2 regions of the Rhizobium sp. BR 249 genome follow, and region 2 is predicted to be linked to the other one. Evidence: predicted binding sites of a transcription regulator. Region 2 holds the regulator's gene; the other holds the start of a gene.
The links. Region 2 encodes PhoB, which activates phosphate uptake and scavenging genes when phosphate is short. Its sites were predicted from a motif close to TGTCATNNANCTGTCAT; they were not measured.
Positions count from the first base shown of each region.

Region 1 (15,352 bases), 330 kb from region 2:
TGGTGGTGGTCGGCGCAGCGGGGCGCATGGGCCAGACGCTGATCCGGCTCATTCATTCCATGGAAGGCGTGACGCTGCATGCCGCGGTCGAGCGTACCGGCTCGCCCTTCATCGGCAAGGATGCCGGCGAGATCGCCGGCCTTGGGCCGACCGGCATCATCATCGGCGACGATCCGCTCCAGGCCTTTTTGCATGCCGAAGGCGTGCTCGACTTCACCTCGCCGGCCGCAACCGTGGAATTTTCCGGGCTCGCCGCGCAGGCCCGCATCGTCCATGTCGTCGGCACGACCGGCTGTTCGGCAGACGAAAGTGCCAGGATCGCTGCGGCGGCCCGTCATGCCCGCATCGTCAAGTCGGGCAATATGAGCCTCGGCGTCAATCTGCTCAGCGTGCTGGCCGAGCAGGCGGCGCGGGCGCTCGATCCCGTTGATTGGGACATCGAAATCCTGGAAATGCACCACAAACATAAAGTGGATGCGCCGTCCGGCACCGCGCTTCTCCTAGGCGAGGCCGCAGCCAAAGGCCGCAATATCGATCTCGCCTCGAAATCGGTGAGGGTCCGCGACGGCCATACCGGCGCCCGCGAGGCGGGCACGATCGGCTTTGCGACGCTGCGCGGCGGCTCCGTCATCGGCGAACATTCCGTGCTTTTCGCCGGAGAAGGCGAAATCGTCACACTGTCGCACAGCGCCGCCGACCGCTCGATCTTCGCGCGCGGCGCCATCAAGGCCGCACTCTGGGCGCGCGACAAGAAGCCGGGTTTCTATTCCATGCTCGACGTGCTCGGGCTTTCTTCCCAATAACGACATATCGGAGGCATATTCATGAGCGGTACCCTCGTCCTCGTTCGCCACGGCCAGAGCGACTGGAACCTGAAGAATCTCTTCACCGGCTGGAAGGACCCGGATCTGACGGAGCTCGGCATCCAGGAAGCCAAGGCCGGCGGCGCCGCACTTGCCGAATACGGGATCAAATTCGACGTCGCCTACACCTCCGCACTCGTGCGCGCCCAGCACACGCTGAAGCTCATCCTCGACAAGGTCGGCCAGCCCGATCTCGAGACGATCCGCGACCAGGCGCTGAACGAGCGTGACTACGGCGACCTCTCCGGCCTCAACAAGGACGATGCGCGCGCCAAATGGGGCGAGGAACAGGTGCATATCTGGCGCCGTTCCTACGACGTGCCGCCTCCGGGCGGGGAAAGCCTGCGCGACACCGGCGCCCGCGTCTGGCCTTACTACCTCACCGAGATCCTGCCGCGCGTGCTGCGCGGTGAGAAGGTGCTGGTCGCAGCGCACGGCAACTCGCTGCGCTCGCTGGTCATGGTGCTCGACAAGCTGAGCAAGGAAGGTATCCTTGCCCTCAACCTCGCGACCGGCGTCCCGATGGTTTACAAGCTGAAGGCCGATTCCACCGTCGCTTCCAAGGAAGTGCTCGGGGACATGTCCGGCGCACATTGAATCCAGTGGCCTTCCCTGTCCCGACGGGGAAGGCTGCCTTCAATTCTCGATGGTGAATTGCACCCGGTCGGCCGCAAAGCGGCTGATGGAATATTGCACCGGTACACCTTCGAGATCGGTATTCATCGCCTTGGCGATCAGCAGGATCGCGCCGGGGGTGAGTTCCAGGTCGGCGAGATCCGCCGTGCCCGCATGGGCGGCCGTCACCTCGGTCGTGGCCCTGATATAGTCCGACAGGCCGAGTTCGGCGAAAGCCTTGGTGATCGATTCGTGCTTTCGGTAGGCTTGGCCGATCCCGGCGAAGCGTTCGGCGGGAAACCAGCTCGTCGCCTTTGAAACCGGCCGCCTGTCGGCATGGCGCAAGGTTTCCAGCCGGATTACCTGCTCGCCCTGTTTCAGGCCCAGCCAGCGGGCGACGTCGGCGCTCGCCTCTTCCTGCGCCTCATCGAGCAGAAGACCGCGCATCTCACGCGCCTGATCGCCGATGCCGGCGGTGAAGCGCGTGCGCCGGCTGATCGGGAAATTCAGCCGCTCCTTGCGCTCGATCAGCGTGCCGCGACCCTGTACCGCGCGCACGATTCCCTCCTGCGCCAGCGCCGCCAGCGCACTGCGCACCGTATGCCGGTTGACGCCGAATTGCAGCGCCAGCACCGTTTCCGGCGGCACCATTCCCGTTTCATCATAGGCACCGTTGCCGATCGCCTCGCGAATGCGATCGGCGATCTGACGCCAGAGCGCCACGCCCGTTTGCCTCTGCACCTGCTTCAGCCCTGCCATTCAGCCTGCCCTGTCTTTTCAAGTTTTGCGCATCGCGTCCGAGGGACGCACGATGCGCTGGATGTCACACGCTTGTCACGACACCGATTTAAGGCTAGGTATAGCTTGTATGGTTGTATATATCAATAGACATTTTGAGGAAAGCGGCGATGATATCAGCGGACAGGAAAGACGCTGCGTCACAGACGGTATCCGGGCGCAAACGCGCCGCCGATCTGCTGGCGCGCGCGGAACGCAGCGAACTCCAGGCGGCCTGGGATGCATTGCCGCAAAAGCCCGTGGCGTTTCCGGTGCGCGGGCCGGAAACCGGGCTCGTGATGGTGCGCGGCCGCATCGGCGGCGGCGGAGCCCCCTTCAATCTCGGCGAGGTGACGGTGACGCGCGCGACGATGCGGCTCGAGTCCGGCTGCATCGGCCATGCGCAGGCGCTCGGCACCGACCGAGAGAAGGCCCGTCTTGCGGCGATCTTCGACGCGCTCTGGCAGGAGGATGCGACAAGGCACTTCGTCGAACAGGCGCTGCTTTCGCCGATCACTGAACGGATCGCCGCCACCGAGCGCCGCAAGGCGGACGAGACGGCCGCGACCCGCGTCGATTTCTTCACCATGGTACGGGGAGACAACTGATGGGCCTCACGACGGAAGCCTTGACCGGCGGCTTTGCCGACCCGGTTTTCCATGCGCAGAGCGTCTTCAAGATGCTGATGGACGGCATGGCCCGCCCCGGCACCATTCAGAGCGTCGAGCCCGATATCGATCCGCCGGCGCCGCTCGGCATTGCCGCCGGCACGATCGCACTCACCCTTTGCGACCACGACACGCCTGTCTGGCTTACCTCGGGACTGGCGAAATCCGCCGTGCCGGAGTGGCTCGGCTTCCACACCGGCGCTCCGGTGATCCAGGAAAAGGCGGATGCGCGCTTTGCCTTCATCGAAGCCGGCACCGCGCTTTGTTCCTTCGGCCTCTTCGCATCGGGCACGCAGGAATACCCCGACCGCTCGACGACTGTCGTCATCGAACTTCCCGAACTCGAAGGCGGACGCAGGCTGGCGCTGATGGGTCCGGGTATCCAGAGCGTCACGGAGATCGCGCCGTCCGGCCTGCCGGAGACCTTTCTCAGGCTCTGGACCGAGAACCGCGTGCTCTTTCCGCGCGGCATCGACATCGTGCTGACATCCGGCAAGCGCTTCGTCTGCCTGCCGCGCACCACCAAAATCACAGCAACGGAGATCTGAGCTCATGTATGTTGCCGTCAAAGGTGGCGAGGCCGCCATCGCCAATGCCCACCGGCTGCTTGCCGACCGCCGGCGCGGCGACCGCTCCGTGCCGGCAATCGGCATCGAGCAGATCGTCGAACAGCTCGCCCTCGCCGTCGACCGCGTCATGGCCGAGGCCTCGCTTTTCGACCGCACGCTCGCCGCACTCGCCGTCCGTCAATCGCGCGGCGACATGATCGAGGCGATCTTTCTGCTGCGCGCTTACCGCACGACGCTGCCGCGTTTCGGTTATTCCAAGCCGCTCGATACGGCCGCGATGACGATCGAACGCCGCATCTCGGCGACTTACAAGGATCTGCCGGGCGGCCAGCTGCTTGGCCCCACCTTCGATTATACCCACCGGCTGCTCGATCCCTCGCTGCTTGAGGACGAAGCGGTGGAGGCGCCGGCCCAGCGTCCGGCCGAGACCGGCCGTGTCATGCGCGTCTCCGAGATCCTCGGCGAAGAAGGCCTGATCGAGGCCGACGGCGACATGCCCGAAGACCACGAGATCGGCGACCTCACACGCGAGCCGATGGAATTCCCGATGACCCGCGACCTGCGCCTGCAGGCGCTTTCCCGCGGCGACGAGGGCTTCCTGCTGGCGCTCGGTTATTCCACCCAGCGCGGCTACGGCCGCAACCATCCCTTCACCGGCGAAATCCGCATCGGCGAGGTCGAAGTGGAATTCGACGTGCCGGAGCTCGGTTTCGCCGTCTCGCTCGGCGTCATCCAGGTCACCGAATGCCAGATGGTCAACCAGTTCAAGGGTTCGGCCAAGGCGCCGCCGCAGTTTACCCGCGGCTACGGCCTGGTCTTCGGCCAGAGCGAGCGCAAGGCGATGGCAATGTCGCTTGTCGATCGCGCGCTTCGCGCCGAAGAGCTCGGCGAGGACATTACCGCGCCGGCACAGGACGAGGAATTCGTCATCTCCCATTCCGACAACGTCCAGGCGACGGGCTTCGTCGAGCACCTGAAGCTTCCGCATTATGTGGACTTCCAGGCCGAACTCGATCTCGTCCGCCGCATGCGCCGCGAATTCGAAGCCGCCCGCAGCAGCGGCGAAGACATGAAGGAAGCCGCCGAATGAGCGATCTCGCCAGCTACAACTTCGCCTATCTCGACGAACAGACCAAGCGGATGATCCGCCGCGCCATCCTGAAGGCGATCGCCATCCCTGGCTACCAGGTGCCCTTCGCCAGCAGAGAAATGCCGATGCCCTATGGCTGGGGCACCGGCGGCGTGCAGGTGACGGCCTCGATCATCGGGCCTGACGACGTGCTGAAGGTGATAGACCAGGGCGCCGACGACACGACCAATGCCGTTTCGATCCGCGCCTTCTTCCAGAAGGTCGCCAATGTCGCGGTGACGACGCGCACCAGCGAGGCGACGATCATCCAGACGCGCCACCGCATCCCGGAGGAAAAACTCGGTGAAGGCCAGGTGCTCGTCTACCAGGTGCCGATTCCGGAACCGCTGCGCTTCCTCGAACCGCGCGAGACCGAGACACGCAAGATGCATGCGCTCGAGGAATATGGCCTCATGCATGTGAAGCTCTACGAGGATATCGCCCGCAACGGCCGTATCGCCACGACCTACGCCTATCCGGTCAAGGTGCATGGCCGCTACGTCATGGACCCCTCGCCGACGCCGAAATTCGATAATCCGAAGATGCACAGGTCGGAAGCGCTGCAGCTTTTCGGCGCCGGCCGCGAAAAGCGTATCTATGCCGTGCCGCCCCATACCGATGTCGTCAGCCTGGACTTTGAGGACCATCCCTTCGAGATCCAGCGTTTCGGCAAGCCTTGCGCCCTTTGCGGCGCGGAGGAGGTCTACCTCGATGAGGTCATCCTCGACGACAAGGGCGGGCGCATGTTCGTCTGCTCCGATACCGACCACTGCGAAGATCGCCGCGCACAGGGACATGCCGGCGAAATGCTGGCCCGGGAGGCTGCAGAATGACCGACACACCGCTTCTCAAAGTCAACGACCTCTCGAAATTCTACGGCAATCGCATCGGCTGCCGGAACGTCTCTTTCGAGCTCTGGCCGGGCGAAGTGCTCGCCATCGTCGGCGAATCCGGTTCGGGCAAGACGACGCTGCTCAACTGTATCTCCACCCGGCTGATGCCGAGCACCGGCAGCGTCGAATACCATATGCGCGACGGTAGCTACCGCGACCTCTACCGCATGAACGAGGCAGAGCGCCGCTTCCTGATGCGCACCGACTGGGGTTTCGTGCACCAGAACCCGGCCGACGGGCTGCGCATGACCGTCTCTGCGGGCGCCAATGTCGGTGAACGGCTGATGGCGATCGGCGACCGGCACTACGGCAAGATCCGCTCTACCGCCATCGACTGGCTCGAACGCGTCGAGATCGACGCCGACCGCATCGACGACCAGCCCCGCGCCTTTTCCGGCGGCATGCGCCAGCGCCTGCAGATCGCCCGCAATCTCGTCACCGGCCCGCGCCTCGTCTTCATGGACGAACCCACAGGCGGCCTCGACGTCTCGGTGCAGGCGCGCCTGCTCGATCTCGTGCGCGGTCTCGTCAACGATCTCGGCCTCTCGGCGATCATCGTCACCCATGATCTTGCCGTCGCCCGCCTGCTCTCGCACCGGATGATGGTGATGAAGGACGGCTGCGTCATCGAACAAGGTCTCACCGACCGCGTGCTCGACGATCCGCACGAACCCTACACGCAACTGCTCGTCTCCTCGATCCTGCAGGTCTGAGCCTCGTTAAAAAGCCAGGAAAGAAGAAAGCATGCCCACACCCCTCGTCGTTTCCGAAGTCTCGAAGAGCTTCACCATGCATCTGCGCGACGGCATCAGGCTGCCCGTCGTCTCCGATGTCGCCTTCTCGGTCGCGGCTGGCGAATGCGTCGTGCTCGGCGGCCCCTCGGGCATCGGCAAGAGTTCGCTGCTCAAGATGATCTACGGCAATTATGCCGTCGACACCGGCCAGATCCTCATTCGCCACGACGGGCGCATCGTCGACCTCGCTTCCGCCGATCCGCGCACCGTGCTCAATGTGCGCCGCGATACACTCGGCTATGTCAGCCAGTTCCTGCGCACCGTGCCGCGCGTGGCGGCGATCGACGTGGTGGCCGAGCCGCTCGTCGCGCGCGGCGAAGAAACGGTCGCGGCTCGGGAAAAGGCAGGCGCCCTGCTCGCCAGGCTCAACCTGCCGGAAGCGCTCTGGCAGCTTCCGCCCGCCACCTTCTCCGGCGGCGAGCAGCAGCGCGTCAACATTGCGCGCGGCTTCATCACCGAGCATACGATCCTGCTTCTCGACGAACCCACAGCCTCACTCGACGCGAAAAACCGCGCCGTCGTCGTCGATATGATCGCGGAGAAGAAGAAGGCGGGTGTCGCCCTTCTCGGCATCTTCCACGACGAGGAGGTTCGCGAGGCGGTCGCCGACCGCATCCTCGACGTCCAGCAGTTCTCACCGAGGAAGATCGCCGCATGAGCCGCAAGCTGGGCACCGAGCCCTATTTCCACGAAACGGCTGATGTCAGCCACTCCACCTTCGGGCGCTATACGGAAGTCTCCGAGCGCTGCCGCATCAGCGAGGCCGAGTTCGGCGACTACTCCTACATCATGCAGGATGGCGCCGTCTGGTGCGCGACGATCGGCAAGTTCGTCAATATCGCCGCCGCCGTGCGCATCAACGCCACCAACCATCCGACATGGCGCGCGACACTGCATCATTTCACCTATCGCGCCGCCGACTACTGGCCGGACGGCGACATGGAGACGGACTTCTTCGCCTGGCGGCGCGCAAACCGCGTGACGATCGGCCACGACGTCTGGATCGGGCACGGGGCGACCATCCTGCCGGGCGTCAGCGTCGGCAACGGCGCCGTCATCGGTGCCGGCGCCGTGGTGTCGAAAGACGTCGCACCCTACACGATCGTCGGCGGTGTGCCGGCGAAGCTGATCCGAGAGCGCTTCCCGAAAGAGATCGGTGAACGCATGGACAGGCTTGCCTGGTGGGACTGGGAGCATGATCGTCTGCGCCTGGCTTTGCAGGATTTCCGCAACCTGAGCGCGGAAGATTTTCTGGCGCGCTACGAGGGCTAGATGCTCCCGTCACGGCGCCGGGATTTGTGACGCGACTTACACAAATATGACATTGGAGGTTCATGAAGCGGGACTAATGCGATGCGGACCAAGGCTTGGAATGCAAGGGACCAGCATGATGTTCGAGCTGAAAGATGTCACACGTCGTTTCGGAAACAAGCTCGCCGTCGACTCCGTGACCCTCACCATTCCCCAGGGCCAAATGGTCGGCATCATCGGCCGCTCCGGCGCCGGCAAGTCGACGCTTCTGCGCATGATCAACCGCCTGCAGGAGCCGAGTTCCGGCTCCATTCATTTCGCCGGCATCGAAGTCTCCAGGCTTCGCGGCGGAGCGTTGCGGAACTGGCAGCGCGACTGCGCGATGATCTTCCAGCAGTTCAATCTGGTGCCGCGTCTCGACGTTCTCACAAATGTCATGCTCGGCCGCCTCAATCACCGCTCGACGCTTCTCAGCCTGCTCAACATCTTCACCCGCGAAGAGCGCGTGCATGCGATCGCAGCGCTCGAACGCCTCGGCATCGAACAGACCGCCCTGCAGCCGGCCGGCACGCTTTCCGGCGGCCAGCAGCAGCGTGTGGCGATCGCTCGCGCCCTGATGCAGAACCCGAAGATGGTGCTCGCCGACGAGCCGATCGCCTCGCTCGATCCGCTGAACGCCAAGATCGTCATGGATGCGCTGCGCGATATCAACGAGCGCGAGGGCATCACCGTCATCACCAACCTCCACACGCTCGATACCGCCCGCAGCTATTGTGAGCGCATCGTCGGCATGGCCCACGGCCGCGTGGTCTTCGACGGCAGACCCTCGGATCTGACGGGCGAAGCGGTGAAGGAAATCTACGGGACGGACAAGGACGGCGCCGGCATCGACGAAACGATGACGTCAACGTCGATCAATATCGCTCCCGAGCGGGCAGACAATCCATCCGCCGGCGTCCAGCCGCTGGCGCTGGCCGGCCTCTGAGCGAGGCGGCCGCGATCGAGCGCCCGCGTCAAGGGCACACTTCTTCGTAACGGGAAGGCCGGAGATACCGGTCAATAGGAGAGAACTCATGTTGAAGAAAGCACTCTTTGCGGCAACGGCGCTCTTCGCGCTCGCCGGCGGCGCCAACGCTGCGGACCTCAAGGAATTCCGCATCGGCATCCTCGGCGGCGAAAACGAAACCGACCGCCTGCGCAACTATGCCTGCCTCGCCGACCACCTGAAGCAGGAATTCGGCTTCGAGAAGGTTTCACTCTTCCCGGCCGCCGATTATGACGGCGTCATCCAGGGCCTGCTCGGCGGCACGCTCGACTTCGCCGAACTCGGCGCTTCCGGCTATGCGGCCGTCTACATCAAGGACCCGAAGGCCGTTACGCCGATCCTGACGACGCAGCAGAAGGACGGTTCGACCGGCTACTACTCGATCGGTCTCGCTCTCAAGTCCTCCGGCATCAAGTCCATCAAGGACGCCAAGGGCAAAAAGCTCGGCTACGCCGATCCGGACTCCACCTCGGGCTACCTCGTTCCGCTGACGCAGATCCCGAAGGACACGGGCATGCCGAACGACAAGTTCTTCGCTTCGACGCAGTTCAACGGCGGCCACGAGAACAACCTGCTCGCCGCTTATGACGGCAAGGTCGACATCGCCGTCGACGATTCGTCTGGCCTCGGCGATTTCAAGGACGGCTACACCTCCGGCACCTTCCGCAAGGAAGTCGACAAGGGCGCCGTCGATCCGAACAAGCTCGTCGAAGTCTGGCGTTCGCCGCTGATCCCGAACGGCCCGCTCGTCGTTCGCAACGCCCTCGGCGAAGAATGGCAGACGAAGCTCGCGGCCTTCTTCACGGCCCTGCCGGCAAAGGATCACAAGTGCTTCACGGCTGTCGAAGGCGGCGACTACCAGGGCTACGCCCCGGTCAAGCACGACTTCTACAATGCCGTCGTCGACGTCCGCAAAGCTGCCATCGGCGGCTGATCGCCTTTCGAATACGGGGCGGCCGGCAACGGCCGCCCTTTATCTTTATTACCGGTCGGGGCGTCCATGACTATTGCCGATACACAGCCGCACATGCAGAGCACGCAGGAGATCGGCACCGCCTGGGGCCAGATGGTCGCCAGGCGCCGCTTCTACACCGTACTCGGCCTCGTCATCCTCATTGCGGCTTTCGTAAGCTCCGTCCGTTTTGCCGACGAGAGCAATGCCGGCCATTTCTTCGACCGCCTGCCGCATCTCTTCGACTTCCTGAGCTGGCTCATCCCCAAGGATTGGAACGATGTCTGGCGCGCGCTGTTCGACATAGCGAGCGTCAACGACAAGGGCGGCGAGGAATTCAATTTCGACAAGGGCCGCGTCTACGTCTGGGGCGCCTTCTACATTCCCGAATATTTCGAGCTGATGATCGTCACGATCAACGTAGCGCTGATCTCGACCATCATCGCCTTCGTCTTTGCCGTCCCCTTGAGCTTCTTTGCCGCGCGCAACCTGACGGCTTCATGGCCGCTGCGCGTCTTCACCAAGCGCCTGATGGAATTCCTGCGCGCCTTCCCCGAAATCGTCATCGCCGGGCTGTTTTCGGCGATCCTGTCGATCGGACCGGTCGCCGCCATCATCGCCATCACCCTGCACACGATCGGCGCGCTCGGCAAACTCTTCTACGAGGTGGCCGAGAATATCGACATGAAGCCGCATGAGGGCATGAAAGCCGTCGGCGCCAACTGGTGGGAGCGCGTGCGCTTCGCCGCCCTGCCGCAGGTGCTGCCGAATTTCACCTCCTATGCGCTGCTGCGCCTTGAGATCAACGTGCGCGCCTCGACGATCATCGGCGCCGTCGGCGGCGGCGGTATCGGCGAGGAGCTGAAGCTTTCGATCTCGCGCGGCTTCGGCGCCAAGACGATGGCGCTCGTTCTCCTGCTCTTCGTGACGATCGTCGCCGTCGACCAGTTCTCCGCGTGGCTGCGCCGCCGGCTCGTCGGCGATCACGCCTTCCTCCTGCAACATTGAGGCCGCCATGACGGTGATCGACGCCAACCGCATGAACGAGATAGAAGCGCGCTATCCGGAATACTTCCAACGCTCGTTCCGCCAGCGTTTCGGCGGGCTGACGATCCTGATCGCGACGCTGCTCTACGGCCTCTACGCCGTCTGGTTCTTCGACCTGCCCAAGCTCTTCGCCGAGGCCCATTGGAAGCGCGTCGGCATCTATCTCAGCCAATGGATAAGCTACGACGTCCAGCCGGAATTTCGTATCCAGGACGACGGCTCGATCGAGGTGCGTTATCCCCGTTTCTCGCCGCTCGGCGACAATCCGCATCCCGATTGGCTGGTCAACAACCCGGACGGCAGCATCACCGTTTCCATCAGCGGCACGAGCCGGAGCATCACCGTTTCGAAAAGCCAGACGATCGTGACCGCCCACGGGATCAGCGTTCCCGTCGACGTTTCGAGCGGCGCGCCCAAGGTCGTCGGACCGGCGCCGAGCTGGATGACCGTTTATGACGACAACGTGCTCGCAAATCTCGGCTTTGCCGGCGACGTCAGCATTTCCGCCGACCGCGTGAAGATCCGCAAGCGTTTCATCGGCTGGGCGAATTTCCTCTTCGACCCGCAATCGTCCTTCTTCGACAGGCCGGCCGGCGAGGTCATCGGCCTCATCGTCTCCGGCCCGCGCATCAAACCCGACCAGTCCAACCTGTCGCTCGCCTTCGACGACATCTGGAACAACACCGAATGGCAGCATGGCGACGTCTGGACCAAGCTTTTCCAGACGATCGTCATGGCGTTCCTCGGAACGCTGCTCGGCTCGCTCGCCGCCTTCCCGCTCGCCTTCATGGCGGCGCGCAACATCACGCCGAACCGCTTCCTGAACCAGATTCTCAAACGCTTCTTCGATTTCCTGCGTTCGGTCGACATGCTGATCTGGGCGCTGTTCCTGACGCGGGCCTTCGGCCCCGGCCCGCTTGCCGGCTCCGGCGCGATCTTCCTCACCGAGACCGGCACGCTCGGCAAGCTCTATTCCGAGGGGCTGGAGAATATCGACAACAAGCCACGGGAAGGCATCCAATCGACCGGCGCCCGGACCGTGCTCGTCCATCGTTACGGCATTATGCCGCAGATCGTTCCCGTCATCGTCAGTCAGACGCTCTACCAGTGGGAATCCAACGTACGCGGCGCGACCATCATCGGCGCCGTCGGCGCGGGCGGCATCGGCCTCAAACTCTGGGAGGCGATGCGCACCAACGCCAACTGGGAAAACGTCGCCTATATGGTCATTCTGATCCTGATCGTCGTCTTCCTGTTCGACACGGCTTCGAACGCGCTGCGTCACCGGCTGATGGGCACGAAAGCGCACTGACCCAGCGGTCGAAAGGCGATGGCGGCGCTGCCGTCATCATCATTCTGTCACGGAAATCTTTTAGCCGGGAACCTGCTTGCGGTTCGCCGCCAAATCACTGCACATTGCGCTCCCCCGTTTCGACGATCCCCAGGATAACAGCCTTGCGCTACGCTCTCTATTTCTCGCCGCCGAAGGATCATCCCCTGACCGGCGCGGCCTCGCTCTGGCTTGGACGTGACGCCTTTACGGGCGAGACCTATCCTGCACCGAACCATGAGGCGCTCGGCGCGGCTGAGCAATTCGAGCTGACCGCCGACCCGCGACGCTACGGCTTTCACGCTACGATCAAGGCGCCGTTTTCGCTCGCCGCCTCCGTCACCGAAAAAGATCTCATGACCGTTGCCGAGGAATTTGCCGCGCGCACCCCGGCCTTCGAGATTCCCGAACTCGTGCTTGGCCAGCTCGGCCGCTTTTTCGCCCTTGTTCCCGGTTCTCTTCATCAACCTCTTCAGGATTTCGCCGCGAAGGTGGTAAAGTCCTTCGAGCCGTTTCGCGCGGCGCTCTCCGAGGCCGATATCATCAGGCGCAACCCGGAAAAGCTCAGCGAGAGCCAGCGCGCCAACCTGCAGCGCTGGGGTTATCCTTACGTCATGGAGGACTTCGGCTTTCACATGACGCTGAGCGGCCAGGTGCCGGAGACGCGCGCCGACGTGATGAGAGCGATCCTGACCGAGCGTTTTGCCGGTTTCACCGGCCGGCCGCTCTTGATTTCCGGCCTTGCCGTCTTCACCGAGGAGACGCGCGGCGCCCCGTTCAAAGTTCATTCCTGGCTGCCGCTAGCCGGCGCCAAAAGCTGAAAGACCTGACGCCATGAGCAAAGAGACCGTGTTTTCCAACGCCCGCATCGTTCTCGAAGACGATATTCTCAAGGGATCGATCCTCATTCGCGACGGGAAGATCGCCGATATTTCCGAGGGCAACTCGGTAGCCGGCGAAGATTTTGAAGGCGACTACATCATTCCCGGCCTCGTGGAATTGCATACCGACCATCTCGAAGGCCACTACCAGCCGCGCCCCGGCATCCGCTGGAACAAGACGGCCGCGGTCCAGGCGCATGACGCCCAGATCGTCACATCGGGCATCACCACGGTCTTCGACTGCCTGCGCATGGGCGCGGACGAGGACGGCGGCTTCGAACATGGCGAGATGCGTGAGATGGCCGACGCCATCCAGGCGGCGGAGAAGGAGGGAAGGCTGCGTGCCGAGCACCTCATCCACCTGCGCTGCGAAGTCTCGGCGGACAACGTGCTCGAACATTTCGCCGATTTCGAAAAAGACCCGCATGTGCGGCTCGTCTCGCTGATGGATCATGCGCCCGGCCAGCGGCAATTCCAGACGATGGATCAATATATCTTCTACTACCAAAAGAAGCGGGGCCTGAGCGACGAGGTCTTCGCCCGTTTCGTCGCCAAGCGCCAGGCGGAATCGGCGCGCAATTCGACGCCGCACCGCAACGCCATCGCCAAGGTCTGCGCCGAGCGCGGCATCACCGTCGCAAGCCATGACGACGCGACGCTTTCTCATGTCGACGAGGCGATCGACAACGGCGTGCGCCTTGCCGAATTCCCGACCAGCTTCGACGCAGCCCGCGCCTCGCACGAGCATGGCATGAGCGTGCTGATGGGGGCACCGAACATCGTGCGCGGCAAATCCCACTCCGGCAACATCGCCGCCCGCGATCTCGCCGAGATGGGCGTGCTCGACGTGCTCTCCTCCGATTACGTGCCGCTCAGCCTGCTGCATGCGCCCTTCATCCTCGCCGACGAGGTGGAAAGCATCACGCTGCCGAAAGCGATCGCGATGGTGACGTCGACGCCCGCCCGCGCCGTCAGCCTCGACGATCGCGGCCGGATCGCAACCGGGCTGCGCGCCGATCTCGTCCGCGTCCACCGCTCGCATGGCGTGCCGGTGACACGCTCCGTCTGGCGCCAGGGACGCCGTGTCGCATGACGCCGCACGAACCCCATCCCGGAGCCGGAGCCGAACGCGGCATCATGGTCGTCGTCGTCGGGCCGAGCGGCGCCGGCAAGGACACGCTGATGAACCTTGCCGCCCGACATTTTTCCGGCCGCGCCAACGTTCATTTCACCCGCCGCGTGATCACCCGTCACCGTGACGCCGGCGGCGAAGACCATCTTTCCGTCTCCCTCGAAGGCTTTGCCGCCATGGAGCAATCAGGCTCCTTCGCCGTCTGGTGGGAAGCGCACGGCCTGAAATACGGCATTCCGGCCGAAGTCTCGGTGGCGCTGTCACGCGGCCATGTCGTCGTCGCCAACGGCTCGCGCTCCGCACTTCACCGCTTCCAGGCCGCCTTCCCCCGGCTGAAGGTCATCAACGTCACCGCCCGCCCAGAGGTGCTGGCCGGCCGGCTGGAAGCGCGCGGACGCGAGACGCATGAGGACATCATGGCGCGGCTCGCCCGCGGACCGCTGACGGTGCGCGGCGATTACGACGTGACGGAGCTCGACAATAGCGACTCGCTCAAGGAGGCCGAACAGAAGATGGTCGCGATCCTCGACGGACTGCTGGCCGAGGTGCGCTGACTGAAGAGGCTGGAGCGCATGCGCGCCATCAAAGTCGTCGACTACGATCCGTCCTGGCCGCGCCTCTTTGCCGACATCGGCACCGAAGTCTCCATCCTGCTCGGCGACCTCGTGCTTTCCATCGATCATATCGGCAGTACGTCGGTGCTTGGCCTGGCGGCCAAGCCGAAGATCGACCTCGATGTGGTCGTGATATCCGACGACGTTCTACCGACGACGATCGAGATGGTGCGAGCCGCCGATTTCGTTTTCCACGGCAACCCTCATGGAGACGGCCGCTGGGTCTTTACCCGAAACCGCGAGGGTTATGGGTTCAGACTCTATCTTTGCGGTCCCGACAATCGTGCTCATCAGGAGCGCATTCTGTTTCGCGATTATCTCAGGGAGCATCCCGAGAGGGCCAAGGCCTATGCCGATCTCAAACGCCGGCTGGCTGCGGAGGCCGACGGCGATTGGGATTTCTATACCGGCGGAAAATCAGCCTTCGTCAGCGAGACGATACAGTTGGCCACGTTGAGAAGATGAGCCGAAGTGCATCCCGCGCTCCGGCTGTCTCGATCAATCGCCCTCGCTTCGTCCCGATACGATCTCGCGCTTGCCGACATGGTTCGCCGGGCCGACGAGACCTTCCTTCTCCATGCGCTCCACCAGGGAGGCGGCTCTGTTATAGCCGATACCGAGGCGGCGCTGGATATAGGAGGTGGAGCATTTCTTGTCGCGCATGACGACCTTCACCGCCTGCTGATAGAGTTCGTCGCCATCCTCCGCGCCCATCGCGCTCTTGTCGAAAACGGCGCCGCCCTCTTCCTCGTCGGTCTCTTCTTCCTCATCGGCGGTGACGGTGTCGAGATA
Region 1 covers NZ_JARWKX010000001.1:385,851-401,202, forward strand. The annotation lists gene dapB (4-hydroxy-tetrahydrodipicolinate reductase) at 1-803, shown strand, start outside; gene QD408_RS01970 (2,3-bisphosphoglycerate-dependent phosphoglycerate mutase) at 825-1,460, shown strand; gene phnF (phosphonate metabolism transcriptional regulator PhnF) at 1,500-2,237, opposite strand; gene phnG (phosphonate C-P lyase system protein PhnG) at 2,387-2,863, shown strand; gene phnH (phosphonate C-P lyase system protein PhnH) at 2,863-3,471, shown strand; gene QD408_RS01990 (carbon-phosphorus lyase complex subunit PhnI) at 3,476-4,582, shown strand; gene QD408_RS01995 (alpha-D-ribose 1-methylphosphonate 5-phosphate C-P-lyase PhnJ) at 4,579-5,454, shown strand; gene phnK (phosphonate C-P lyase system protein PhnK) at 5,451-6,227, shown strand; gene phnL (phosphonate C-P lyase system protein PhnL) at 6,259-6,966, shown strand; gene QD408_RS02010 (DapH/DapD/GlmU-related protein) at 6,963-7,580, shown strand; gene phnC (phosphonate ABC transporter ATP-binding protein) at 7,699-8,544, shown strand; gene phnD (phosphonate ABC transporter substrate-binding protein) at 8,633-9,538, shown strand; gene phnE (phosphonate ABC transporter, permease protein PhnE) at 9,605-10,564, shown strand; gene phnE (phosphonate ABC transporter, permease protein PhnE) at 10,572-11,915, shown strand; gene QD408_RS02035 (DUF1045 domain-containing protein) at 12,059-12,754, shown strand; gene QD408_RS02040 (alpha-D-ribose 1-methylphosphonate 5-triphosphate diphosphatase) at 12,768-13,907, shown strand; gene phnN (phosphonate metabolism protein/1,5-bisphosphokinase (PRPP-forming) PhnN) at 13,904-14,500, shown strand; gene QD408_RS02050 (GrpB family protein) at 14,519-15,025, shown strand; gene QD408_RS02055 (DNA translocase FtsK) at 15,059-15,352, opposite strand, start outside.
Region 1: QD408_RS02035 (DUF1045 domain-containing protein) is a predicted target of PhoB. The motif match lies at 11,950-11,966, and genes of this name have one in related genera.

Region 2 (15,352 bases):
CAAATACCGGGAGCAGTACGAATGACGAATATTGTTTCTCCCGTCGCAGGAACCGTCTCCAGGGCGCCTGCCCGCCGCGATATCGGCATCAAGCGCCGCTACGCCGCCGAGCGCCGGTTCCAGGCCTATGGCATCGCCGCCATTGCTTTCGGCCTGATCTTCCTCTTCATCCTGCTCTGGACGGTGATCGGCAAAGGCTACACTGCCTTCCAGCAGACGGCGATCACCCTGCCGATCGAATTCGCCGAGAAGACGATCGACCCGAACAACAAGCGCGCGACCGACCCGTCGGTGCTGGTCGCCGCCAACTATCCGGTTCTCCTGCGCGACGCGATCGTCAAGCAGCTGAACATCAACGCATCGAGCCGCCCCGACGTGCGCGATGCAACGGCCATGCTCTCCAAGGGCGCGCCGATCCAGCTGCGCGACATGGTCGTCGCCGATCCGTCGATCATCGGCAAAACGGTCAATGTCACCGTGCTCGCCGACGCCAATGTCGACAGCGCCAACAAGGGCCAGATCGATCTTTCGGTCGACGAGAAGAACCGCAAGGTCAACGACAAGCAGGTCGGCTGGATGAACGAGCTGAAGGCGAGCGGGGCTCTGTCCAAGCAGTTCAACACCGGCCTCTTCGTCAACGGCAATTCCAGCCGTCCGGAGGCCGCAGGCCTTGGCGTCGCCCTCATCGGCTCGCTCTACCTGATGCTGATCGTCCTGGTGCTCTCCCTGCCGATCGGCGTTGCCGCCTCGATCTATCTCGAGGAGTTCGCGCCGAAGAACAAGCTGACGGACCTGATCGAGGTCAACATCAACAACCTCGCCGCCGTTCCCTCGATCGTCTACGGTCTGCTCGGTCTTTCCGTCTTCATCAACTTCATCGGCCTGCCGCGCTCGGCCTCTCTGGTCGGCGGCCTGGTTCTGACGCTGATGACCCTGCCGACGATCATCATCGCGACGCGCGCAGCACTCCGCGCCGTGCCGCCGTCGATCCGCGCCGCAGCCCTCGGCCTCGGCGCTTCGAAGATGCAGATGGTGTTCCACCATGTCCTGCCGCTTGCCATGCCCGGCATCCTCACCGGCACGATCATCGGCCTGGCGCACGCGCTCGGCGAAACCGCGCCGCTGCTGCTCATCGGCATGGTCGCCTTCGTCGCCAATGCGCCTGCCACACCGCTCGATCCCTCGACGGCCCTGCCCGTGCAGGTCTATATGTGGGCGAACGAGGCGGAACGCGCCTTCGTGGAGCGTACTTCGGGTGCCATCATCGTCCTGCTCCTGTTCCTGATCGTCATGAACATGGGCGCCATCCTCTTGCGTCGTCGCTTCGAGCGCCGCTGGTAAACGGAGTTAAACATCATGAACATGTTGACGGAAGCTGCAGTTGAAAAGGCGCTGGATCAGAAGATGAGCAACGTCCCGTATAAGATGATCGGACAGGATGTCTCGGTTTACTACGGCGAGAAGCGTGCGCTTTTCGATGTGAACCTGAACATTCGCGAAAACACCGTAACAGCCCTGATCGGCCCCTCCGGCTGTGGCAAGTCGACCTTCCTGCGGAGCCTCAACCGCATGAACGATACGATCGACGGCTGCCGCGTCACCGGCAAGATCACGCTCGACAGCGACGATATCTATGATCCCGATATCGACGTCGTCGAACTTCGCGCCCGCGTCGGCATGGTTTTCCAGAAGCCGAACCCGTTCCCGAAGTCGATCTATGAAAACGTCTCCTACGGCCCGCGCATCCACGGTCTTGCCAAGTCGAAGGCCGATCTCGACCAGATCGTCGAAACCAGCCTGCAGCGCGCCGGCCTCTGGAACGAGGTCAAGGACCGCGTGCATGAATCCGGCACCGGCCTTTCCGGCGGTCAGCAGCAGCGTCTTTGCATCGCCCGCGCCGTCGCCGTCAGCCCCGAAGTCATCCTGATGGACGAGCCCTGCTCGGCGCTCGACCCGATCGCCACCGCCAAGGTCGAGGAGTTGATCCACGAGCTGCGCGAGAACTACACGATCGTCATCGTCACCCACTCCATGCAGCAGGCCGCTCGCGTTTCGCAGCGCACCGCCATGTTCCACCTCGGCAACCTCGTCGAGGAGAACGATACCGACAAGATGTTCACCAATCCGGACGATCCGCGCACCCAGGACTACATCATGGGCCGTTTCGGCTGATTCTGGCGACATCGCGTCTTCCCGTTATTCGAGGATAAAGCCCATGGCATCGACACATATTTTTTCTGCCTATGATGATGATCTGAAGTTCCTGTCCAGGCGGATTTCCGAAATGGGCGGGCTGGCCGAGCAGATGGTCAGCGAATCCGTTCGCGCACTGGTCAACGGCGATACCGCGCTCGCGCAGAAGGTCATCTCGGACGACGTGATCCTCGATCACATGGAACGCGAGATCGGTGACAAGGCGATCGTCACCATCGCCCGCCGCCAGCCGATGGCCTCGGACCTGCGCGAGATCATGGGTTCGATCCGGATCGCCGGCGATCTCGAACGCGTCGGCGACCTCGGCAAGAACACCGCCAAGCGCGTCATCGCCGTCCAGGCGACGGGCGTTCCCCGCAAGCTCGCCCGCGGCCTCGAGCATCTGTCGGAACTCGCGCTCGTCCAGCTCAAGGAAGTGCTCGACGTCTACACGACGCGCGCTGCCGACAAGGCGAAGTCGATCCGCGAACGCGACAACGAGATCGACGCCATGTACACCTCGCTGTTCCGCGAACTCCTGACTTACATGATGGAAGACCCGCGCAACATCACCAGCTGCACGCATCTTCTCTTCTGCGCCAAGAACATCGAGCGTATCGGCGACCATGCCACGAACATCGCCGAGACGATCTACTACATGGCGACAGGCGCACAGCCGGAAGGCGACCGTCCGAAGGACGACAGCGCCAACACCGTCGGCGCGGTGACGGAATAACCGTCCCGGACCGCCATTTGCGCGCCCGCAGGGGCGCGCAAAGAGGTCGCAGCCACATCTGAATTTGCGCAGGATCCTGCTTAAATCGCCCCCGGTTTAAGGATCGTGCGCGAGGAGACCGAGACGCATGATCCCGAGAGTTGCAGTTGTTGAAGATGAAGAAGCCCTCAGTGTGCTTCTTCGTTATAACCTCGAAGCGGAAGGTTTCGAGGTCGATACCATCCTTCGCGGCGACGAGGCCGAAATCAGGCTTCAGGAGCGCACGCCCGATCTTCTCATCCTCGACTGGATGCTGCCCGGCGTCTCCGGCATCGAGCTTTGCCGGCGCCTGCGCATGCGCCCGGAAACCGAGCGCCTGCCGATCATCATGCTGACGGCGCGCGGCGAAGAGAGCGAGCGCGTCCGCGGGCTCTCGACAGGCGCCGACGATTACGTCGTCAAGCCCTTCTCGACCCCCGAGCTCGTCGCCCGCGTCAAGGCGATGCTGCGCCGCGCCCGCCCGGAGGTTCTGTCCACGGTGCTGAAATGCGGCGATATCGAGCTTGATCGCGAAACCCATCGCGTCCATCGCAAGAGCCGCGAAGTCCGCCTCGGCCCCACCGAATTCCGCCTGCTGGAATTCCTGATGTCGTCGCCGGGCCGGGTCTTCTCCCGCTCGCAGCTTCTCGACGGCGTCTGGGGCCACGATATCTACGTCGACGAGCGCACCGTCGACGTCCATGTCGGCCGCCTGCGCAAGGCGCTGAATTTCTCCAACATGCAGGACGTCATCCGCACCGTCCGCGGCGCGGGTTATTCGATGGAAGCCTGAGCCCCGTAAGCGGGGTAAGGGGATTTCCCGGCAACAAACCGGATGCCCAAGCGCCTCAATCCGATGAATAAAAAAACGGGCCGTTCGGCCCGTTTCTCATATCTAGCAATGCCAGTCTGCTCAGCTGACCCGTGCGGTCGCCCTGCGGCGCTCGTTGATCGGCTGATAGGCGAGCTTCTGGTGATAGCTGCAATAGGGCGAATTGTCGGGGGATTCGCAGCCGCAGAAGTGGAAGTCTTCCTTCAGCGGGTCGCCGACCGGCCATTTGCAGGTGCGTTCGGTCAGTTCCGTCAGGCCGAGGCGGCGGGAAATCGGCACCACCACGTTGCCCTTCGGCACGTATTCCATTTCCTCGACCGCTTCGATCTCGATCTCTTCCTTCAGCATCGTCGCGCCCTGCTGGCGGGTGACGGTGCGGGTGGTGATCCGCGAGGCGTAGTTCGGGGCGCGCGGCGCCGACGTATTGCGCTTCGGCGTACGCGCCGCGGTGGCCGTGCCGCCCGCTTTGGCGCGGCCCGGAAGGCTCAGCCGATGCACCTTGCCGATGACGGCATTTCTGCTGACCCCGCCAAGCTGCGCCGCGATCTGGCTGGCGCTCAGTCCTTCGGACCATAGCTTCTTGAGTTTCTCGACCCGCTCGTCTGTCCAGTTCATGCCCTGTCTCCACCTTTTGCGTTGGTGATGGCAGAATCCCTCACCGTTGTCCCGGAAGCCTCCGAAACAAGAAACGCCTGATCAATTTTGGTGACTAGTTCCGCCGCATGCAGTCTAGTAATTGAACTTTAACCTAGTGTGAGGCTGACTCCCTGACAAGAGTCGCGGGAATCCGGATGAATCGAATTCGGAGTTTTCCCCAACTTGCTTCCCCCGCGTGTCATTTCTGCAATAATGCCTGTTGAAGGTCGAAAATGCCGCTGTACAAGCTTGCTGCATGCGCTAAGGCCGCAGTTTTGTTGACATTGCAGCGCGAAAAGGAAATAGTACCGCTCGCCGCCGAAAGGCGGCATTTTTGATTTTTCGGGCCTGGTTTTCTTAGCCGGAGTCCGAGGCTCTGTAATTGTGAACGGGAGACCCGCGCCATGGCTGAAGCCGCGCCGCTTTATGACACCTATTCTCGTGCCCCGCTGCGGTTCGAGCGAGGCGAGGGCGTGTGGCTGATCACCGAAAGCGGCGAGCGTTATCTCGATTTCGGCGCCGGCGTCGCCGTCACCTCCGTCGGCCACGGCAATCCCCATGTTGTGGGCGCGCTGAAGGAGCAGGCCGACAAAGTCTGGCACCTCTCCAACATCTATGAAATTCCGGGCCAGGAACGCCTGGCAAAACGCCTGACTGACGTAACCTTCGCGGAGAAGGTGTTCTTCACCAATTCAGGCGCGGAGGCGCTCGAATGCGCCATCAAGACGGCGCGCCGCTACCAGTTTTCCAAGGGTCATCCCGAGCGCTTCCATATCATCACCTTCGAAGGCGCCTTCCACGGCCGCACGATCGCGACGATCGCCGCCGGCGGCCAGGAGAAATATCTCGAAGGCTTCGGCCCCAAGGCGCCCGGTTTCGATCAGGTGGCTTTCGGCGATATCGAGGCGGTCCGCGCCGCCATCACCGATGCGACGGCCGCAATCCTCATCGAGCCGGTACAGGGCGAGGGCGGTGTGCGTCCGGCCACTCCTGAGTTCATGAAGGCGCTTCGCCAGATCTGCGATGAAAACGGCCTGCTGCTGATCCTCGACGAGGTCCAGACCGGCGTCGGCCGCACCGGCAGGCTCTTCGCCCATGAATGGTCCGGCGTGACGCCCGATATCATGGCCGTTGCCAAGGGCATCGGCGGCGGCTTCCCGCTCGGCGCCTGCCTTGCCACCGCCGAAGCCGCTTCCGGCATGAAGGCCGGTACGCACGGTTCGACCTATGGCGGCAACCCGCTTGCCATGGCCGTCGGCAGCGCCGTGCTCGACGTCATTCTCGCCGATGGCTTCCTCCAGCAGGTGCGCGACGTGGCGCTCGTCTTCCGCCAGGGGCTGGCTTCCCTCAAGGATCGTTATCCCGATGTGATCGAGGATATCAGAGGTGAGGGGCTTTTGCTCGGCATCAAGGCTGCCGTTCCCTCCGCCGAACTGCTGCAGGCGATCCGGGAAGCGCATCTGCTTGGCGTCCCCGCCGGCGACAACGTCATCCGCCTTATTCCTCCTCTCGTCGTCACCGCCGAGGAGGCCCGCGAGGGCCTTGCACGCATCGAGCGCGCCGCCGAAAGCGTTCGCGCTTCCAAGGTGAAGAAGACGGCTTGAAGGGATTGCCGCCTCCGGGCGCACGACAGGTAAGAACACGATATGGCTCCTAAACATTTCCTCGATCTTTCGGCGGTCACTACAGCCGATCTCAGAACCATCATGAACGATGCGCTCGCCCGCAAGCAGGCCTTCAAGGCCGGCAAGGGCGACAAGCCGCTCGCCGGCAAGATGCTGGCGATGATCTTTGAAAAGCCGTCGACCCGCACCCGCGTCTCCTTCGATGTCGGCATGCGCCAGCTCGGCGGCGAGACGCTGTTCCTCTCCGGCACCGAAATGCAGCTCGGCCGCGCCGAGACGATCGGCGATACCGCCAAGGTGCTGTCGCGTTATGTCGATGCGATCATGATCCGCACCACCGAGCATTCGCGCCTGCTGGAGCTTGCCGAACATGCGACCGTGCCTGTCATCAATGCGCTGACGGACGACACCCATCCCTGCCAGATCATGGCCGATATCATGACCTTTGAAGAGCACCGCGGGCCGATCAAGGGCAAGACCATCGCCTGGACCGGCGACGGCAACAATGTGCTGCATTCGCTGGTCGAAGGGGCCGCGCGTTTCGGCTATCGCATGAACATGGCCGTACCCCTTGGTTCGGAGCCCAAGGATCACTATCTGAACTGGGCCCGCAATGAGGGCGCCGAAATCATGCTCTGCCATGATGCCGACCGTGCGGTCGCCGGCGTCGATTGCGTGGTGACCGATACCTGGGTCTCCATGAATCAGGAACATCGGGCCCGGGGTCACAATGTCTTCCAGCCTTATCAGGTCAATGCGGCCTTGATGGCGAAGGCCGGCAATGATGCATTGTTCATGCATTGCCTGCCCGCCCATCGCGGCGAGGAAGTGACGGATGACGTGATCGACGGCCCGCAATCCGTGGTCTTCGATGAGGCGGAAAACCGTCTTCATGCACAGAAATCGATTCTTGCTTGGTGCCTGGGCGCGATCTGAACCATAATCGGATGTCGTGAGTCAAAAGCTCGCGACCGCGCGAGCGCCGGGCACTCTGGCCGTCGCTCTGAAAATAAGGAGTGAAAGCCATGGCAGAAGCTGCAGCCGTTCTTGGCCAGTTTGATTTCGCCGGCGATGATCATGTCGTCCCCTTCCAGGTCGAGGGTCTGGATGTGCGCGGCCGCGCCGTCCAGCTCGGCCCGATGCTCGATGCCATCCTCGAGCGCCATCATTATCCCGCACCCGTCGCCCGGCTGCTGGCTGAAGTCGTCGTGCTGACGGTGCTGCTCGGCACCTCGCTGAAATTCGAGGGCAAATTCACGGTGCAGACCAAGGGCGATGGCCCGGTCGATCTTCTCGTCGCCGATTTCTCGACGCCGGAAAATGTCCGCGCTTATGCCCGCTTCGATCAGGCCCTGCTCAACAAGGCGATTGCCGCGGGCGAAACCGAGCCGGAGCAGTTGCTCGGCAAGGGCGTGCTCGCTTTCACCATCGACCAGGGCAAATTCGGCCAGCCCTACCAGGGCATCGTCGCGCTCGACGGTACCTCGCTCGAGGATATCGCCGGCGTCTATTTTCGCCAGTCGGAGCAGATCCCGACGCGCGTGCGCCTTGCGGCGGCCGAGCTTTTCGATCGTGACGATGCCGGCAAGCCGCGCCATCGCTGGCGGGCAGGGGGGCTTGTCGCCCAATTCCTGCCGGAGGCCCCGGAACGCATGCGCCAGCCGGATCTCCACGGCGGCGACGGCGATCCCGGCGACCGTCCGCACGGCGAGGATGACGCCTGGGCCGAAGCCCGCTCGCTGGTCGAGACGATCGACGCCGATGAACTCACCGATCCCCAGGTCGGGACCGAGCGGCTCTTGTTCCGCCTGTTCCACGAGCGCGGCGTGCGTGTCTACGAACCCCGCGCCGTCTTCGACCGCTGCAGCTGTTCGCGCGAAAAGATCGGCGGCGTGCTGAAGGGCTTTTCGGCCGAGGAGATCGAGGCAAGCCAGGAAAACGGCGAAATCGCGGTAACCTGCGAATTCTGCTCGACCACCTATCGCTACCCTGTGGATGAGGTTGCGCCGCAGCTCGGTTAACATTGTTAAGTTGAGACGCAGAATGTGTAATAGAAGAAAGTAGCGACGATACTGCACGGTGATTCGATTTTTAGTAGTCACCGTGCGCCTATATTTCAGGTGCTGGCCTATGAAAGCGGGATGGGCATATATGAAGTTTTTATGTTTCGCACTCGTATTGGTGGCTGCGATACCGCAAATAAGCTTAGCCGATGATGACATATTTCAATGGAAGAAAGTAGGTGGCTGGAGCGTGGCCGTTGATAGGACGGTGGGCAACGGTTGCTTTGTTGTGACTAGCTTTGAGGATGGTACGGTCTTTCGCCTTGGCTTTAGTTTTACTAAGAAGGAAAATCCTTTTTACATCTTAATTGGAAATGCAAACTGGAAGTCCCTGGAGAGCGGCAAGCAATATCCTGTTGAATTTTCTTTGGATCGGTCCGAATGGACGGCTGATGCGACCGCCGTAGAGTATAAAGACTTTAAGGGGTTGTGGATCGATTTTGACGATGTCGGCTTGGTCGATGAATTCGCTCGTAAATTGAATTTTCGCGCTACTTTTAACGGTAAAGAGATCGCTGCTTTTAGGCTGAAGAATTCTGTCGCAGCTGCGGACGAGATGCTCGCCTGCCAAAAGGCGGTAAACGCTACAATTGCTAAACGGCCAGAGCCGCCAAAATCAAAAGATCCGTTTGAAGGAAAGCCAGATACTAAAGCGAAGTCGGATCCCTTTGAGCTTTAGAAATTGCTGATGGGTGATGACTTCCGGAACCCCACACGCCCCGACAGGATGCGCCAAGAATGCTATATTACTTTGGCTATGGCTCAGTTGAGGACGCGTAACAGCCCCGGCGAATCCAGCGAGAAGGCGGGTATGTCGACATCGAACACCTCGCCTTCATCCGTTTCCATCTGATAATGGCCGAACATCAGGCCTGAGGGCGTGTCGAGCGGGCAGCCGGAGGAATATTCGTAGGTGTCGCCGGGGCTGAGCCGCGGCTGCTCGCCGACGACCCCGGGACCGGTCACTTCGTCCACCTGGCCGTTCTGATCGGTGATGTTCCAGTAGCGGTTGACCAGGCGAACGGCGACGCCGGAATTGTTGCTGATGACAATCCGGTAACCCCAGACATAGCGATCGTCTTCCGGATCGGATTGCTCCTCCAGATAGAACGGTTCGACCACGACTTCGATATCTCTTGTGAGGGCGCGATACATGCCTTGCACCATAGTCAAGATATGTTACCCGTATCTTATAAGAGGCCCCTTCCGTCAAGAAACGGAACGTTGATCAGCGATGAAACAGCTATGATCGAATGGTTTTCGATCGTTAAGCCTAACTGTCGGTGTTAATTTTACTTCGCAACGTCACCGAGGGCGAACTTGTTCCCCGGCGTTGCGGCCGAACCTGGGTGAGGCCCGGCCGCGATGTCGTCGGTTAGAGCATGTCGCGCAAAAGTGTGGGGCGGTTTTGCGATAACGACATGCTTAAAAACAAAGACCGAAAGCGCAAGGAGCGAATCTGAAAGATCGCGACGCGCTTTAGCCCGAGACCTTAGAAAGCGCCCGCGCGAAATCCTCGATCAGATCGTCGGTATCCTCAATGCCGGCCGAAAGGCGGACCGTGCCCGGAGAAATGCCGAGTTCGGCACGCGCTTCCTCCGTCAGATTCTTGTGCGTCGTCGTTGCCGGATGCGTGATCAGGCTCTTGCTGTCGCCGAGATTGTTGGAGATCTTGACGATCTCAAGCGCGTTCTGCAGCGCGAAGGCCGCTTCCTTGCCGCCTTTCAGCTCGAAGCAGACGAGCGTCGAGCCGCCTGTCATCTGCTTGGCGATGATATCGGCCTGCGGATGGTCCTTGCGGCCGGGATAGATCACCTTGGCGACCTTGCCCTGCTCCGCCAGGAAGTCGGCGATCTTCGCCGCATTCTGGGTCTGCTGCTTCACGCGCAGCGGCAGCGTCTCGATGCCCTTCAGCAGTGTCCAGGCATTGAACGGCGACATGGCCGGGCCGGTATGGCGGAAATAGTCGTGCAGGTTCTCGTCGATCCATTCTTTGTCCGACAGCACGACGCCGCCGAGGCACCGGCCCTGGCCGTCGATATGTTTCGTGGCGGAATAGACGACGATATGGGCGCCGAGTTCCAACGGCTTCTGGAAGAGCGGCGTCGCGAAGACATTGTCGACGACGACCTTGGCGCCGACCTGGTTGGCGAGCTTGGCGACGCCGGCGATATCGACCACCTCGAGGGTCGGGTTGGTCGGGCTTTCCAGGAAGAACACCTTGGTCTTCGCAGTGATCGCCTTTTCCCAATTTTCGAGATAACGGCCGTCGACCAGCGTGCACTCGATGCCGTATTTCGGCGCCAGCGTCTCGACCACCCAGCGGCAGGAACCGAAGAGGGCGCGCGCGGCGACGATATGATCGCCAGCCTTCAGCTGGCAGAGGATGGCGGCGGTGACGGCGGCCATGCCGGAGGCGGTGGCGCGGGCGTCTTCGGCGCCTTCCAGCGCGCACATGCGCTTTTCGAACATGTCGTTGGTGGGGCTGCCGTAGCGGGCGTAGATGAAACCGTCCGTCTCGCCCTTGAAGCGGGCTTCGGCCGCTTCCGACGTGTCATAGACGAAACCCTGCGTGAGATAGATTGCCTCGGAGGTCTCGCCATATTGCGAACGCAACGTTCCGCCGTGAACGAGTTGGGTTGCCGGGCGCCAGGTCTTGCTCATGCTATCACCTTCACATAACAAAAAAACCGGCCGCAAAAGCAGACCGGTTTCACACCCGGTCTTTTTAGCCACTTGTTTAACGTGGCTGCAAGCCGACCGGCCAAATCACCACGGGATAATTCTGCAATACTGCTGTTAGCTGCTTGCGTCAATTCCCCGAGTTTGGTTTTGTCGGCGCAAAAGATGGATGGGGCATGATGGCTCGCGAAACGGGAATTCTGGCTGACCGCGCAATTTCGGCGCTGTTCGAAACGGGGCGTCTTATCTCCGAGCGGGAGCTGGACCGCGACCAGATCCAGCCGGCAAGTCTCGATCTGCGCTTGGGCGCCAAGGCCTTTCGCGTGCGCGCCAGCTTCATGCCTGGGCCTTCGCATCTGGTCTCGGACAAGCTCGACCGGCTGAGCCTGCATGTGATCGACCTTTCCGAAGGCGCGGTGCTCGAAACCGGCTGCGTCTACATCGTGCCGCTGATGGAGAGCCTGGCGCTTCCGGCCGACATGTCCGCCTCGGCCAACCCGAAGAGCTCGACCGGCAGGCTCGATATCTTCACGCGCGTCATCACCGACTACGCCCAGGAATTCGACAAGATCCCGGCCGGCTATTCCGGCCCGCTCTATCTCGAAATCAGCCCGCGCACCTTCCCGATCGTCGTGCGCCGCGGCTCGCGCCTGTCGCAGATCCGCTTCCGCGTCGGCCATTCCCTGCTCGGCGAGCCGGAACTTTTGAAGCTGCATGAAAGCGAGACGCTGGTGGCGAGCAAGCAGCCGAACGTCTCCGGCGGCGGCATCGCGCTGTCGATCGATCTCACCGGCGACAAGGACGGCCTGATCGGCTACCGCGGCAAGCACCACACCGCCGTCGTCGACGTCGACAAGAAAGATCAGCACGATATCTTCGATTTCTGGGAGCCGCTCTATAGCCGCGGCCGCAACGAGCTGATCCTCGATCCCGACGAGTTCTATATCCTCGTCTCGCGCGAGGCCGTGCACGTGCCGCCGGATTATGCCGCCGAGATGACGCCCTTCGATCCGCTGGTCGGCGAATTCCGCGTTCATTATGCCGGCTTCTTCGATCCAGGCTTCGGCCACGCGCCGGCCGGCGGGCGCGGCAGCCGCGCCGTGCTCGAAGTGCGCAGCCACGAAGTCCCCTTCATCCTCGAAGACGGCCAGATCGTCGGCCGCCTGGTCTACGAGCACATGCAGGAAAAACCGGCCAGCCTCTACGGCTCCGGCCTCGGCTCCAACTATCAGGCCCAGGGCCTCAAGCTCTCGAAGCACTTCCGCATCTGAAGCGCTTTCCCCGAGACGACTTGACAGCGGCCCCCATCTGTTGGAAATCTCGCCTCATCGCGGGTGTAGCTCAATGGTAGAGCAGCAGCTTCCCAAGCTGAATACGAGGGTTCGATTCCCTTCACCCGCTCCACAGCCCCACAACCGTTTCGCTAATGTTCGTCCAACGGTGTCCAATATTGCAATGAAAATCAGCTACATAGGATAAGCTACGGCCTCGCGCGCGCGTGGCGAGGTGCAACGGGGTGCAGTGACATCCAGCAAAATTTTCGGTACAAAACCACGGTACAAGCCGCAGCATTCAAGGCCGATACCGTAAATGGCGCTCACAGACGTTCAACTTCGAAATGCCAAAAAATCCGAAAAACCCTACAAGCTACCAGATGGTAAGGGCCTCTATCTGTATGTGTCGACGGCCGGCGGCAAGTCCTGGCGGCTTGACTATGCGTATTTTGGGAAGAGAAAGACGCTGACGCTAGGCGCTTATCCCGCCATTGGGCTGGCGGAAGCCCGCAGCCGGCGAGATGAAGCAAAGAAAAAGTTATCAGAAGGCTTGGATCCCTCGCTGGCGAAGAAGCGCGAGCAATTGTCCGCCAAGGCGGCGGCTGGAAACACCTTCGGACTGATCGCTGATGAATTTATCGCGAAGCTACGTCGCGATAAGCGCGCGGAGCCGACCATCGATAAGAACACGTGGATGTTAAAAGTCCTCGCGAAGAAGCTTTCGCCCTATCCAATAACTCAGATCTCGGCGAAAGACGTGTTGGACGTCCTGAATGGCATCGAGAAAAGTGGGCGAGTGGAAAGCGCCCTCGCTAGCTGACAGCTTTATGGCTCGTGATTGTTCGACCCGAGCTATTGAATCAAGTCAGTAGATCGAGTTGCGAGAAGTAGTCAATCTTCCAAATATCCCCTCTTGCATCTTTGTCAAATACCAACTCTGTTCCATTGTTGGACAAGCCTCGTGATAGAATCCGGCTCCTCAGCGTATGATTTCCATAGTTGACGGCCATTCGGGCAAGGCGCTTTTTGCTTGAAATCACTGTCGGCCGCTCGGGCTTGTCCAGCCTACGCCTCGTATATCCGAACAAGAGACCTTGATCAGGAAGAACTCCGCATCCTTCTGCCGAAAGCAAGGGGACACGCTCCACCTCCTGCGGACCAAGCTCATTGCCGGTAACGTGGTAAAGCTCTTTGCCGAAGTGAGCATGCAGGCTCTCAAACATATCGTAGTCAGTTTCTTCGTTACCACCGGTTAGAGCGAACTCCACGACAACGACTTTCTCACATGCGCTCGCAGGCGAGGTATCTTCGACCAATCCAATCTGGGCAATGCAGCCATAATTCACACTGCCGCGGTTGTCTTGCTGCAGAAATGAGCGGACATAGCCATCAAGGATCGCGGCGATGCCGGAATTAATTTTGTCTATCGGGATGGCCGCAAGTTCAGTTGCCGCGTAAGAAAAAGAACGCAGTGCGAAGGCGCTTCTCTGCCAACGCTGCGCGCGAAGTGCGGGTGCCAGTTTGATGCTGTGTAAAAGCATGGTTAGCTTCGAAGCACATATAGGGCACCGACCTTGCCCGCAAGGCAAACTATCTTCACACCGGAAGAGAGAAAGCAGACTGGGCGACAACGGCAAGTTAAGCTCTGCAGCCCCATCGAAGAGGGCATCACGGACGCCGACGGCGCCAGTAGGAGTCATCATAGTTCACCTTTAGGAATTGAGTAGCAGGTTGGGCAGCAACATGCGATTCCGGATGCAAAGCGCGGAAATCTGTGCCGCGATGAGCTTTCCGCGAATTATCGTGGATTTGATCATTTGATGTAGGCGATCACGCGAATAGAAGCGCTCTGCGGCGTGAAGCTCTCGTTGCCGTGTCCTTTTCAAGAGAGTCTCGCGACGCTTTTAACAGAGCACGTCGTAGGCCCACTCCAGTTCCGCCAGCGAAAGTCAGTTGCTTCAGGGAACGGTCACCCATCGCACTCATGGCGCGCACGAGATTCGTCGGCCTGATCGGTCTCTTGCGGTTCCGCCACCTACCGGTAATCGCCCTGCAGCATAATCTGCAGCAGCGTTTTCCTATTCACTCTAATCGTGGAAGCAGCGTAAACGAGAGCAAGGGTCACCTTCGTTTGACTCCACCTGCGATGCAGCAGCGAGCGAGACACGTAGATTTTGCCGTATTCTATCGGTCCCCAAGCTTTCTTGAGATGATTGAAAATCGTGATGGCTCGATTCAAGCTCGGCGCAAAATCAAACTCTGGATCCTTGAAACGATCGGCGCCGTGATGGAGGTAAGTCAGAGCGCGGTTAGCTGTATCGATTGCTTTGGAATACGGCTCGAACAGCGCTGCCATGATGTCGAGGCTAGCAATCCTAGTGAAGGCTTCATACCCACCGATCTCATCGTAAATTTCAGTTAGGAAGTCGATGCCAGTGAGTACATATCGGGCGACAATGTCTCTCGCCACTGTGATAGGCTCATCGGCGAGGCCTACTGATCGTTCGGCTTCATCCATGTGCCGTAAGACGGCTTGCGTCATGAGGGTAATTCTCATTCCGCTGTCTGTTGGAAAAAGCGCCCAGCCAACAAAGCCGCACGAAAGCACTGCTTTGAGACCCGGGTATGCAGGTTCGCCGTTGGAGATGACGGCTAAGGCGTCGCGAGCTTGAAATGTCTTTCCTAGAGCTAGTTCGCGGAAAGTCTTCTCGGTAGCTATTTTTCGAGGAACTTGGCGGCGGGCTATCAGCACCTCTACCGCCTTGACTGCCTCACTTAACTCTTGGGACTCAAATATATCTGATAGGTCGATCATTCGTGGACTTTATCCGGTGGTTCTCAAATGGATCACCTGACGATAAGCTGCTAAGGTCCGCTTTGCGATGGCGCAGAAGGTTGTTCCTGGATAAAATTCGTTTTCTGTGAAGGCTGGTCAAAATATACAAAAATACGGTAGAAGAACCGGTATCGGTACCGGATCAATCGGAATCGTACGGCAGATACAATAGCTTACGTCTCTATTTCGATTCCCTTCACCCGCTCCAGCAACTTCAATAGTTAAGTATTGTGACGTTTCACTCGCGTGACTGCCGTTTCACTTGCGATCTGGGCGATCGTGGCGATTTGCGACTAGCTTTCCGTCGGTCGCCAAGCATTCGGTGAGTTGACGGTCAAACGTGATAAAATCATCTTGTAAGCCAATCGTGTAGCCGGTCTAGGTCAGATAAATGACAATGCTAGTTGCTTCCATGGACCATAGTCCACAGGAGATTCCGAATGATCGTGGGGGCTGG
Region 2 covers NZ_JARWKX010000001.1:51,139-66,490, reverse strand. The annotation lists gene pstC (phosphate ABC transporter permease subunit PstC) at 1-25, shown strand, start outside; gene pstA (phosphate ABC transporter permease PstA) at 22-1,341, shown strand; gene pstB (phosphate ABC transporter ATP-binding protein PstB) at 1,357-2,172, shown strand; gene phoU (phosphate signaling complex protein PhoU) at 2,216-2,929, shown strand; gene phoB (phosphate regulon transcriptional regulator PhoB) at 3,057-3,740, shown strand; gene QD408_RS00290 (GcrA family cell cycle regulator) at 3,861-4,394, opposite strand; gene QD408_RS00285 (aspartate aminotransferase family protein) at 4,820-6,019, shown strand; gene argF (ornithine carbamoyltransferase) at 6,062-6,976, shown strand; gene QD408_RS00275 (Hsp33 family molecular chaperone) at 7,066-8,061, shown strand; gene QD408_RS00270 (hypothetical protein) at 8,171-8,782, shown strand; gene apaG (Co2+/Mg2+ efflux protein ApaG) at 8,866-9,258, opposite strand; gene QD408_RS00260 (O-succinylhomoserine sulfhydrylase) at 9,583-10,767, opposite strand; SAM riboswitch at 10,811-10,889, opposite strand; gene QD408_RS00255 (2'-deoxycytidine 5'-triphosphate deaminase) at 10,962-12,056, shown strand; tRNA gene QD408_RS00250 (tRNA-Gly) at 12,116-12,189, shown strand; gene QD408_RS00245 (Arm DNA-binding domain-containing protein) at 12,376-12,879, shown strand; gene QD408_RS00240 (hypothetical protein) at 12,920-13,600, opposite strand; gene QD408_RS00235 (hypothetical protein) at 14,095-14,874, opposite strand.